DNA from 3 places in the Pseudoalteromonas sp. P1-13-1a genome. Region 3 is predicted to be linked to each of the others. Evidence: predicted binding sites of a transcription regulator. Region 3 holds the regulator's gene; each other region holds the start of a gene.
The links. The regulator LexA, encoded in region 3, represses DNA repair genes until DNA is damaged. The targets are predictions, from matches to a motif close to TACTGTATNNNNATACAGTA.

Region 1: a site for LexA is predicted at 2,005-2,024, ahead of AN391_RS17410 (SulA-like leucine-rich domain-containing protein). Genes of this name have one in related genera too.
Region 2: a site for LexA is predicted at 2,380-2,399, ahead of AN391_RS03425 (YebG family protein). Genes of this name have one in related genera too.

The regions. Positions count from the first base shown of each region.
Region 1 covers NZ_LKDV01000037.1:297-4,583, forward strand. The annotation lists gene AN391_RS17395 (VC2046/SO_2500 family protein) at 1-432, shown strand, start outside; gene AN391_RS17400 (DUF6172 family protein) at 623-925, shown strand; gene AN391_RS17405 (YchJ family protein) at 1,025-1,504, opposite strand; gene AN391_RS17410 (SulA-like leucine-rich domain-containing protein) at 1,547-1,981, opposite strand; gene AN391_RS17415 (tetratricopeptide repeat protein) at 2,257-2,712, opposite strand; gene AN391_RS17420 (NCS2 family permease) at 2,830-4,122, shown strand.
Region 2 covers NZ_LKDV01000002.1:288,660-292,946, forward strand. The annotation lists gene fadR (fatty acid metabolism transcriptional regulator FadR) at 1-352, opposite strand, end outside; gene dsbB (disulfide bond formation protein DsbB) at 970-1,488, shown strand; gene AN391_RS03415 (DUF6170 family protein) at 1,490-1,792, shown strand; gene AN391_RS03420 (ComEA family DNA-binding protein) at 1,806-2,102, opposite strand; gene AN391_RS03425 (YebG family protein) at 2,448-2,762, shown strand; gene AN391_RS03430 (M23 family metallopeptidase) at 2,899-4,062, shown strand; gene AN391_RS03435 (polymer-forming cytoskeletal protein) at 4,052-4,287, shown strand, end outside.
Region 3 covers NZ_LKDV01000015.1:69,616-73,902, reverse strand. The annotation lists gene AN391_RS11215 (hypothetical protein) at 1-125, opposite strand, end outside; gene AN391_RS11210 (Rho termination factor N-terminal domain-containing protein) at 269-520, opposite strand; gene AN391_RS11205 (hypothetical protein) at 752-1,132, shown strand; gene AN391_RS11200 (PaaI family thioesterase) at 1,143-1,583, opposite strand; gene lexA (transcriptional repressor LexA) at 1,761-2,378, shown strand; gene coxB (cytochrome c oxidase subunit II) at 2,851-3,993, shown strand; gene ctaD (cytochrome c oxidase subunit I) at 3,993-4,287, shown strand, end outside.

The DNA.
Region 1 (4,287 bases), on a different contig from region 3:
TTAGCGATGCTATCGCATGATGCGCTGGATTTTAGTCAATTTCACTTGCCAAAAAGTGAGACGCATAGTGCTTATGTAGACGAAGAACAGTTAAGGGAGCGCTTTGGTGCTGGGCCAAAGCAATTATTAGCTCCCGAGAAATTTGATATGAGCATAGGGCAAGAGCACGCATCGATGATTGTTCAACAAGGTGAGCAAGCAGGTATGAAAGCAATAAAATTAAGTCACTGCTTAAACCCTGAGCCACTAGCGATTAGAGATGATAAGTCACATATTCCTTTAACAGTAATCGATAACTGTGAGCTATCAGTACGCAGGCGCATAAATGACACGCACACCGCGCTTGCAAGCCCACAAATGGATGCCGCCGCATTTTATGACGATTTAACTAATGAGGCTATACACAAACCATTACTTGTTGCTAACGTATAAAAATAATTTAACACTTGTGCGCTTTAAAAGCCTAAAACACCTTATATTTAATATTTGGTTATGCAATAAAATAGAACAATTCTTTTTTTGTTTAAAAAAAGCATCCACAAATTAAATGCAATTGCTATAATGGCTGCAAATGGTATGACTTGAGTGCCATTATCATTAAATCAAGGTAATTAGGAACGTAATGAAGAAAACATTCACGCTAAATCATGAGAAAATCAAATACCCTCGTATGGTTGATGCTGCAAAGCATGAAGTGAAAAAATATTTGAAAAGAGAGCGCAATAAAGCGCTACCTGTTGAAGCTGATTACTGGGCGTTTGACTGTAAGTTTGGCACAAGTGCCGATGATGCAGAAGTTGTTCACGTAGCTGAAATTAACAACAAGATCAGTGAAATCGAAAAACAGGCGCTTACTTCATTCTATGTTGAGATTTTAGCTAGACCTGCGCAGCGTGAATCGTTCGATTTAGATGATGATGAATAAAAACCCAATAGCAATATTGTAGAAAATGGACCTAAATGGTCCATTTTTTGTTTTAGCTAGTGGTTAAGTTCGTTATTGATACTACTTAAGTATATTACTTTATAAAGCGTGGCATTTTTTATATTTCTTAGCACTTCCGCAAGGGCAGGGGTCATTTCTATTAACTTTAATATCGGCTACCGGGTTAATAATACCCTCTAAATAACGCCATTCACCATCCTCTTTTATAAAGTCTGATTTCTCATCCAGTTCACAATATAAGTTTTGGTAAAAATAATACGCGTTAAAGGCAACAGAGCCTCGCTCATCACTTTGCTGCGTATCGCGTACAACTAATTTTACAAAGCGGCAGCTATTGGCAAAGTCAGCAATTTCATTTACTGGGTTTTGTGCTTGTTTTTCTTTAGCGTAAGTTTTAAATACATAAGATGCATTTTTTAATGCATAAGCACTAAAGCGCGAACGCATTAATTGCTCAGGTGTTTTTGGGGCTTTTATATCAAGATGATAAGGTTGGCAACAGTCGCCATAATTAAGCTGACTGTTGCATTTGCAGGCGCTGGTACTGGTTACACTCATAAAATACTAATTAACATAAATCAAAAATGTATTTTACCAAGCTTATTGAGTAAGTGATATTGCTGTAGTGCTGGTTTTTTTAGTCAAGCAAAATAGCTTAGCGCTTCTTTTATTTAAATTAAGCGATAAATTAACAAGCTGTTGCTCACTGACTATGCCGGTCCACGTAATAATGGCTGCAAAATTTCCATTATGGAGTGCGGAGTTAAGCACATACTCTAAATTTACTAAATGCTTTTGCCTTATCACAAGCAATTTGCTGGTATCAATAGAGCAGCTATCTAGTAAGGCTTTACTGGGCACATGGTCAGGCGCAATTAGTAAGGTCCACGCATTCGAGCTATTGTATTGATGCAACACTTTTAGCATCTCAAATGTTGCAGAAATTTCATCTTCTACTTTTATTAAGTTTACTAACTCATTTTCGTCATGTTGTTGGTAGCTTTTAACGTTTCTTACGGTAATTGGCTGTAGCATAGGTCTCACTCACTGGGTTTATATACAGTACGTGTATACAGTAGTTTATACAGTTGTTGTGTGCAAGTGTTTTTTGTTATTTTTTATACAGTTGATGGCTTTAAAAAGTAAATAATAAAAATAAAACTTTAAAAACAGTGGTTTATGATTTATCTGTAAGAGTGAAAAACGAGGGTGCTTGCGTAACTGTATAAAGTGTAGCAGCGCTATACAGTACTTAAGAGGTAGCTATACAGTTGTTTTAATGTGTTTTACAGTACTTAGCAATACAGTAGTTAGTCATTTTTGGGGATTAAGTGAGCATACTGTATTTGGTGTATTTGCTCAAACAAGCTGGCTGCGTAGCACTGAGCGTCTCTAAGACGTTTGGTGTCGATATATTTTCTTAAATCATCTAAAGCAGCGGTTGCCGGTTCATAGCCTTGGCTGCTGGCTAAGCTAAGCCATGCTGTTGCGTGAAATACACTTTTTGGTACGCCTTGGCCTTTGACAAAAAATAACCCTAAATAAAACTGGGCGCGATGATTTCCGGCCATTGCGGCAAGACGCATCCATTTAGCTGCCAATGGTGCTTGGTTATGTTTTAAATAATACAGTGCTTTATTAAGTGCTGTGTGCTCGCTTACATCACTATTGCTTTCAGCGCTTTGGTTTATAGGCTGAGTTACAAAGTCTAAAATGTTGTTTAATTGCTGCTCTAAGTCTTGTCCGCTAGGCTGAGTCTTATTCATACATTTTCTTTTATATAGTTTCTACGTCAACAGTTTAGTATATCGCAAGGTAAAATGTCCTGTTTATACTTAATTTTATGATAAAATCTCGTCACTTTTTACAACCACAAGTCTATTATGCTCGAAGCTCTATTTAAACTCCGCGAAAACAACTCCAATGTGCGACGCGAAAGCATTGCAGGAGTCACTACTTTCATCACTATGGTTTACATTGTATTTGTTAACCCTGCAATGCTTGCTGAAGCAGGCATGGATCAAGGTGCTGCATTTGTAGCCACTTGTATTGCAGCTGCTATTGGCTGTTTTATTATGGGGCTGTGGGCCAATTATCCTTTAGCACTTGCACCAGGTATGGGCCTTAACGCATTTTTTACTTATGGTGTAGTTTTAGGGATGGGTTATAGCTGGCAGGCTGCATTAGGTGCGGTATTTATGTCTGGTTGTATATTTTTAATATTAAGTTTGTTTAAGGTCCGCGAGTGGATAATTAATGCGATTCCTTTGGTTTTAAAACAAGCTATAGCAACAGGTATAGGCGCGTTTTTAGCGTTAATTGCACTAAAAAATGCAGGGATTATTGTTTCAAGCCCAGCAACATTAGTGCAGCTTGGTGATATCACTTCGGCGGGCCCTTTATTAGCTATATTAAGCTTTTTTGTTATTGCGGCTTTACTTTATCGCGATATAAAAAGTGGCGTACTTATTAGCATTTTGCTAGTAACAGGTATTGCGTTAAGCCTTGATTTAGTTCAGTACCACGGCGTAATTTCAATGCCACCGTCTATTTTACCTACGTTTATGCAACTTGATTTTGCAGCGGCTCTAGAACTGTCCATGTTAAGCGTAATTTTTGCGTTTTTGTTTGTTGACTTATTTGATACATCGGGGACGTTGGTTGCGGTAACTCAAAAAGCAGGCTTAGCCGATGAAAAAGGTAACATGCCGCGCTTAGGGCGTGCTTTAAGTGCAGATAGTACAGCGACCATTGCCGGCGCAATGTTGGGTACTTCAACAACCACTTCTTATATTGAGTCTGTGGCCGGTGTATCGGTTGGCGGGCGTACTGGCTTAACAGCCGTTGTTGTAGGTGTATGCTTTTTGCTAATGATGTTTTTTGCGCCGCTTGCGCAAATGGTACCAGCTTATGCAACAGCGGGTGCTATATTATACGTTGCGGTATTAATGCTGCAAAACCTTAAGTTTGTGAACTGGGATGATATGAGCGATGCAATTCCAGTAAGTGTTGTACTGCTTATGACGCCACTTACATTCTCTATTGCACATGGTATTGCGCTTGGTTTTATATCGTATACTGCGGTTAAGTTACTATGTGGTAAACGCGATCAAGTGAGTATTAGTGTGTGGATTTTAACGGCGCTGTTTATTATTAAGTTTGCGTTTTTATCATAATAGCTAATACCGATTCGCTGAATTAACAGATGTACTTAAGGGCGGGTAAATTATTATTTAGCGGCTATCACTCAGTGCCATTGCCTAGTTATACCGTGTATATCTCTTGCAGTGGTAAATGAGTGTTTATAACGGAGTGAGTGCTAGGTAGTGCCCTAAAGTACA
Region 2 (4,287 bases), on a different contig from region 3:
TAGCTGCACGAGTATAAATAGCACTAATATTGGTGCGTGCAGATAGTAACTGATCTGTTAGCTCAGGCATTTTGTCTTCATCTAAACGCGCTAGAGTCTCAAGTATATTCAGCCCTGATGTTTCCCAAAAGTTATTTACTCTTGTAGGCTTACCGTGCTGAATCGTTAACCAACCGTCACGGGCTAAGCGTTGCAGTACTTCACGTAAGGTTGTTCTGGTTACACCAATTAACTCAGAAAGCTCACGCTCTGCAGGTAGAATTGAACCTGGAGGGAAATCGCCGTTCCAGATAGATTCAACTATATACTCTTCAGCAAATCCTGCTGGGCTTTTAGCTTTAAAAATTCTCATTCAATTCCCACTCGAATTAATCACAACACATCGTTTTATACGAATAACTGACAGATTGTACCAGATGAAATATAACTAACAAGTAAACTCGTTGATATAAGTGTCAACCATCAGCTGAAAATTTCGTAATAATAAATTGTAAAATTCAACATGCTTAAATTTGGCCAAATTTGCTATATAAATTTACCCTATTCATAGTAGGTACATTAAAGCGTGTTGATCTTTTTGAATTGAATTTGTTCAATCTAGGGGGGATTAAATCGCGCCGGGAGGTTTGTAACTTAGTGGGCTCTATAACTGCTGCGTTAATCTCATCACTTGCATCTATGTAATACTATTACTGTAATACTTCACCATTACGTTACTACAAAAGCTCAAGTGCGCAGCACCTTGTATGCAAGTACATTCAAGCATGTAAACTGTAACGTTTAAATAAGCCTTTTACTTTTCTTAGATGTTTTATTTAGCAAAATAACCTTTATCTCAATAGAATTGGCAATAACTTCTTATTAATTTCATCTTAAAAAATGCCCTTTCGGTAGCTTTTTTACCCTTTTTGTTGCTCGTTACTTTATCCTAGTACATAATTCAACGTCTTAATTCAATGCGGATTTTTTATGAACTGGCTAGCACACCTCCCTACTAAACGCACTCCATGGCTACTATTTACAGGTATTGTATTTTTATTAGAAGTCACCGCACTGTTTTTTCAATATCAAATGGGCCTGGCACCATGCATTATGTGTATTTACCAGCGAACTGCGGTATTAGGGTTATTAGGGGCGGGTATTATTGGCGCAACTAAACCGCAGAGTAAACTAGTACGTACTATTGCTTATTTAGTGTGGGGTATATCAAGCGTATGGGGCTACTTTATTGCGCGGGAACACATAGAAATGCAAACAACCACCGATCCCTTTGCGTTTAGCTGTGAATTTGAGCCTAACTTCCCAGCTTTTATGCCACTGCATGAATGGATCCCTAGTTTTTTTCAAGCCACTGGGGATTGCGGAAATATTGATTGGCAATTTGCAGGATTAAGTATGCCAGCGTGGATGGAAATTCTTTTTGCGTTATTTACTATCACGCTTTTTGTACTTGTTATCACTCGCTTACTTACTAAAAAGTCTATTTAATATGTTTACATTTTTTTCCAGTCAGCTGCCTGAATTAAAGCACCTTAAAGTGAGACAGCGACAAGCCGTTGTTGCGATTGCACTAAGTATGCTCCCCGCAACCGATAGAGTGTTATTGAGAATAGTAAAGCTGCTATTGCTCAGCCCATTATTTTTATTATTTACTGTTTTTAAAGGATGGGAACTCCTCCCCTTCTTAATTTTAGGGGGACTGTGTTACCCGCTTTTAACAACACCGATTGAAATAAACTTTGCTAAAAAGTATTTAACAAAAGCACTTGAGCAATATTCACAGGGCGCTTAGCGCCCTGCCTAACCTATAGAGATACTTTTCCTTCTAATTTAGCTACCAACTTTTTGCCTATTCCTTTTACGTTAGCTAAATCACTTAGCTCAGTAAACTCACCATTTTCGGCTCTGTAATCAACAATAGCCTGCGCTTTTTTCTTACCAATACCGGGAAGCGTTGATAGCATTTCTGAATCGGCACTATTAATGTTAATAACGGGGGGTTGTTGCATTTCGGCCATAGGCTTATCAACCACAGGGTTAGCGTAGGTGAGCGCGCTAAAACCTAGAAAGCTAATAATAAGTAGCGTTAAAAGATTTTTCATTTGTTATTCCTTATTTTTGTTTATGCCAAAGCGTTATGGTTAAACGGCTAATTTGGCTTTAAGCAAGGGCTTAATTTTTATTAGAGGAAATAATCTAAAATAAGGATCGACTTGCATCACTTATATTATTTCCAGTGCATAATCACCTAAATCCGAAAACCTAAAATGCAGCTGGTACAACAAAGTGATTATCTAAATAAAGTAAAGTTACGCTTTTTTGTCAAATCTATGACAATCTAAAATGTCGTGAATACTTGCAATTTATTTCGCAAACATTTACTGTATATAAAAACAGTGACCTACAAGTCAGTAACCACATTACCACGCAATCAAGCAGGAGAGATCATGGCTGTTGTTGTTAAATATGTTGTAGAACGAAACGGAGTTGAGCGAATGACGTTTACTACTAAAAAAGAAGCGGATGCCTATGACAAAATGCTCGATATAGCAGAATCGCTTGAAGTAATGCTGGAAAAAGTAGATGTGCCTTTAAGCGAGCAACAAGTAGAATCGCTCGCGCTTGAAATTGCAAAGAGTAAAGATGACTTTATGGCAGTGCTAAAAGGTGCAAAAGAGCCCTCAACAAAAGGCGCAGCTAAAGCTAAAAAAGCCGACAACGTAGCATCAATAAAAAATAACGATGAGCAACAAGCTAGCTAATTTGCGTCAAATTATAAAAAGGGCTGCTATTAATAGCAGCCCTTTTTTATTAATTTTTGAACAGTTACAAATTTTTTCTGGCTTTTTAAACTGAAATTGATACATTAATCCGGTTAATAGCGAGTATTTATGTGTCATGTCAGTATTTATTAAGTCTTTTTACCAAAAAATTTTTCCAGCCCGTCAGTTACTTATTCGTCAAAATGGCGAAGTTAAGCATGTTGTTTTGGCGCCTTGGTTTCAGCTTTTTACAGTACTACTTATTTTAGGCACTATTATTTGGGTGGGTATATCTAGTTTTCGTGTTTATAGCCAAACAAATAAAATAACACACATTGAACAAAGCCAAATTGATAAGCAACAAGTTTGGCAAAAACAGGTTCGTGAACAAAAGGCGCTGCACGCTAAGCAGTTAGAGCAACTTGCCGTCCTTGAGCAAAAGCAAGCGCTTTTACAAGGTATGATTGAATCTCTCCCCGCATCTATAAGCAAAGATACTATAAAACTAGAAGAGCAACTTGAATCGCCTATAAATGAAGACAAAGGCGAGTTTCATGAGCCGCTTGTTGATGAAGAACAAAAAAACAAACACGCAAACCTATTAACGCCAATAACTTTTGCTGCACGATATGAGCGCTTAAATAAACACTATGAGCATAATTTTGCGCGTATCGATGCACAAATAAATAAGCGCCATGATGCAATTTTAGCGATGTTAAAAGGGGCTGGGTTAGAATCCGCTCTTGAACAACATTTAGCGCTGGCCTACCAAAACAGCGCACAAGGTGGGCCGTTAGATGTATTTGATGAAACTAAAATACCAAAGCCGTTTTTAGTCATTGTTGATAAGCTTTTATTACTCAACAACCTTGAAAACTTTTTAACCGAGCTGCCTAACTCGCTGCCCTTACCTGCGGCTAAATACTATATTTCGAGCAACTTTGGTCTTCGAAAAGATCCAATGAACAACCGCCGAGCTTTTCACAAAGGTGTTGATTTAGCCGGCTGGCACAAAACCGAAATTTTTGCCCCTGCCGATGCTGTTGTGCTTCGCGCTGGCAGAAACGGCGGCTATGGTAACTTTATCGAGCTAGAGCATAAAAATGGCTTGATAACTCGTTTTGGCCACTTAAATAAGATTAAAGTAAAAAAAGGCCAAACAATCGCTAAAAATGAGGTAATTGGATTAATGGGTAGCACTGGCAGAAGTACCAGCACCCACTTACACTATGAAGTGTTACTCGATGGCAAACATGTCAATCCTCTAAAAATAACAAAGGCGCTTTCTCGTGTTCGGTAAAAAAAAGCAATCAAGTAGCCAGGCTACTTTAAAAAGAGTAAATCACACCCCTTCTATTATTTCTGAAGATGTGCGCTTAACTGGCACACTTACCAGCCAAGGCGAAGTACAGCTAGATGGCCGCATTGATGGGGATATAAAAGCAGAGCACCTGGTAATTGGCTCTACCGGCATTGTTGAAGGTGTGGTTGAGGCTAAAAGCGTCGTTGTAAAGGGCAAAATTAT
Region 3 (4,287 bases):
ACGTATTCAAGTGGTATTGCGCTCATTACTAAGCCACCTAAAAGCCAAGCTAAAATTTGTAAGGCAAGTAAATAGCCTAGCCACTTATGTAGTTTTCGTGCGCGCTTAAATAGTTGCTTTCTCATTTTGTGCTTCTTATTATTTTTAGCGTTAGTGTATTACAGCAGCCCATGCTTTTACTGCGGCATTTTGTCGCAGTTATTCATAAGCTTACTCTAACTTTATAAAAATAATAAAAAGGAGCGATAAAAAATCAGTGAGGCTGCGTTTAATGATCACGCAGGGCATTTATGAGCTCTTGTTTGCTCATTTTTGAGCGGCCACTAATGCCTACCTCTTTTGCTTTATCGTATAACTGTTTTTTAGTGCGCTTCTCATACTTTGAGGCTTTGCCGCCTTTAACTGCGGTTTTATGAGTATTACTATTAGCAATTCGCGCGGCTTTTTGTTTGCTCATGCCTTCATCGCGAAGCGCATCGTACTGTTCATCATTTTTAATTTGCGGGCCATGATCTACCATTATTGTTCTCCTACAGCTTTTAATTACACAGTGTGTGTATAACTTTCATACATAAACGCTAAATTTGTGCTTAACTAGCCTAACCCGTTTAATAAGGCAAATTAGGTGCCAATGGCGTTTAAACAGGTTTTTTCTATTAATAAAGCCATGTTTACCGCTTAGTTGATTTGGTATAAAAGTAAAACTGCGTTAAAGTTTGCGATGAAACTATAAGAGGGTAAAAAGCAGACAATGTCGGAAATTCAATTTTTAAATGTAGATCTAGAGCTTGAGTCTAAACAAGATATTAGCGCCCTAGTGGCAGACTTAAAGAAAAACGCGATGGTTTTACATTATGACAAAGACGAATATCGTCAATTGGCGCGTATTGAAGCCGCGGGTGACATAACCACGCCTGACAAAGCAATTAACCACTTATGTGAATTAATCGAGTCGTGTTCACGTAATGCGCTCAAACAATGGTTGAGCTGTTCGCGCAGAACCTTTGATATTGGCTTTGAATCGGGCACGTCACCTAAGTGTTTTAACCAAGCTCTACATGCAGATACACTGCTACGTATATCTGCAATTGGCGCGGGTATGGAAATAACAATTTACCCTATCGAAAAGTAGCCATAGTTAATTATTTGCGCTCGACAACCGCTGCGGTCATTTTTGATACGCAGCAAAGTTCGCCGCGGCTATTAGTTATTTTTATTTCCCATACAGAACTGCGCTTACCAATATGAAATGCACGAGTAACAGCGGTTAAAGTGCCATTTCGAGAGGCCTTTAAATGGCTGGCGCTAATTTCCTGGCCAACACAATAAAATTTTGTAAAGTCCACTACAAAGTTAGCGGCGTAGCTTGCTACGGTTTCGGCAAGTACCACATTTGCGCCACCATGTACCATACCAATAGGGTTATGATGCTCAGGAATAGCGGGCATGGTAGCTACTAGGTAATCATCGCCTATTTCGGTTATTTCTATACCCATTGTTTTCATTAGCGTGCCTTGGCCGTTTATTCCCTCATCTAACTGTTTGCAAAGCGCTAATGTGATGGGTTGATGCCAAATACTCATAATTACTCCTTTATGCTGAAAGCAAATTTATAGCATTTTAAATACTGAACGTCTGTAATTACCTAAAATATATCCAAGTGCGGTGTGTTTAGCTATTTTAAAGCGCAATTTAAATTTGCGATTTTTATTTAACTGTATATACTCACAGTTAAATGTACTGTATGGAAAACCAGTTGTATGCGACCATTAACTAAACGCCAAGCTCAAATACTCGAACTAATAAAAGTTTTTATTAAAGACACTGGTATGCCTCCTACACGTGCCGAAATTGCGCAAACACTAGGTTTTAAAAGTGCCAATGCCGCAGAAGAGCACTTAAAAGCGCTTGCCAAAAAAGGTGTTATTAAAATGAAGCCAGGCGCAAGCCGTGGTATTCAATTGGTTGAAGAAGAAGCGCCAGAGCAACTCGGTCTGCCATTAATAGGTCGAGTTGCAGCGGGTTCGCCTATTTTGGCGCAAGAACATGTTGAGAGCCACTGCAAAATAGACCCACTTATGTTTAAACCTGCCGCTGACTTTTTACTGCGTGTTAACGGTATGAGTATGAAAGATATAGGCATTATGGACGGCGACTTACTTGCTGTACACCGTACCCAAACAGCTGAAAACGGCCAAGTTGTGGTTGCGCGGGTAGATGAAGACGTAACCGTAAAGCGCCTCGAAAAAGCAGGCCGAAAAGTATTATTACACGCCGAAAACGAAGAGTTTACGCCTATAGAGGTAGACCTTGAAAACGAATCTTTTAATATTGAAGGTTTAGCTGTTGGCGTAATAAGAAATGCCGACTGGATGTAATTTTTAACTATTTTTAAGTAACTTTTTATAAATGCGCACTTTTAAGTGTGCATTTTTGTTTTAAGAAAGACCTTCCGCTACCTCAAAGCGCCCTAAAATTATTTAGCCTGTAAACTTTTTTGCACTCGCACTTAACTCCTCTTTTATATGATGCACCCCCTAGTTTTACTCGCTATTTAGCAACTAACTTGTGTTTAAGCTGGCGTAATTAAAGCTTATTTTAAAATACAACTTGTTTGTTTTTTATACTGAAACTTGCTTGTTGTACGTTTTTTAGCTAATCATTAATGTGCTGGGCTAACAATAACTCACAGCTTTTTGGTTTTGAGAACACACAAATACACATTCTTTGTTGGCGCAGCTATACCAATCAAAACAAATTAGGTTGGTTAAATAATAAAAATAACGAATTGGCGTTTAAGCCGTATGCCTCTTCGCTTTGCATTCGCAATAGCATCAAAGGAGCCGTCACATGGGTAAACTGACCTCTGCCTTGTGGCTTGTATTGATTATGTTCCCGCAGCAAGTGCTGGCTAATAGCCAATACAATATGCGCAAGGGCGTAACCGATATAAGTAATAATGTATATCAGCTACACATGACAATATTTTTAATATGTTGTGTGATTGGGGTGATAGTGTTCGCAATTATGTTTTGGGCACTAATTCATCACCGTAAATCTAAAGGGGCAGTTCCTGCCCAATTTCATGAAAGTACCAAAGTAGAAATTCTTTGGACTGCCATTCCGTTTGTTATTTTAATTGCCATGGCAATCCCTGCCACTAAAACCTTGATTGCAATGGAAGATGCCAGTAAGGCCGACTTAACCATTAAGATCACTGGGTCACAGTGGAAGTGGCATTATGAATATATGGGCGAAGACGTGGAGTTTTATTCTATTTTGTCTACCCCTCAAGACGAAATAGCCAACCTTGCTAATAAAAACCCCAATTACTTACTTGAGGTTGATAAACCTTTAGTACTGCCAATTAATCAAAAGGTGCGTTTTTTAATGACCTCTGATGATGTTATTCACTCTTGGTGGGTACCTGATTTTGCCGTTAAAAAAGATGCCAACCCAGGGTTTATTAATGAAACGTGGACCAACATCAACGAAGAGGGTATTTACCGTGGCCAATGCGCCGAACTATGCGGTAAAGATCATGGTTTTATGCCCGTGGTAGTTGAAGCTAAGTCGCAAGAGGATTTTAACGCGTGGCTTGCAGATGCTAAGCAAGCTAAGCAGAAAGCGGCATTAGCCGATGCAGCCCTACTTGAGAAAACGATTCCTAAAGAAGAGTTAATGACGCTAGGCGAGCAAGTGTATATGGCAAGTTGCGCTGCGTGTCATCAGCCAACAGGTATGGGGTTACCGGGTGTGTTTCCAGCGCTTAAAGGTAGCCCCATTGTGCTTGGTGATATAAAAGATCATATAGATATTGTAATTCATGGCCGTCCTGGCACTGCAATGCAGGCATTTGCAAAGCAGTTATCTATAAAGCAACTTGCGGCAGTAATTACCTTCAAACGCAATGCGTGGGGTAACGATACGGGTGATGTTATCCAACCTAGTGAAATTCAGGCAGCACTTGATGCTGATGGGGAGGCGAACTAATGAGTAGCATAGTAGAACAACCACACGCCAATAACGCTCACCACGGCCACCATCCAGCCAAAGGTTTTAAACGCTGGTTATATACAACAAACCATAAAGATATTGGCAGCATGTACTTAATTTTTTCGCTGACGATGTTTTTAATTGGTGGTGCAATGGCTATGGTTATTCGGGCTGAGTTATTTCAGCCAGGATTACAATTGGTAGATCCTCACTTTTTTAACCAAATGACCACAGTACACGGCTTAATTATGGTGTTTGGTGCTGTAATGCCAGCCTTTACGGGGCTTGCTA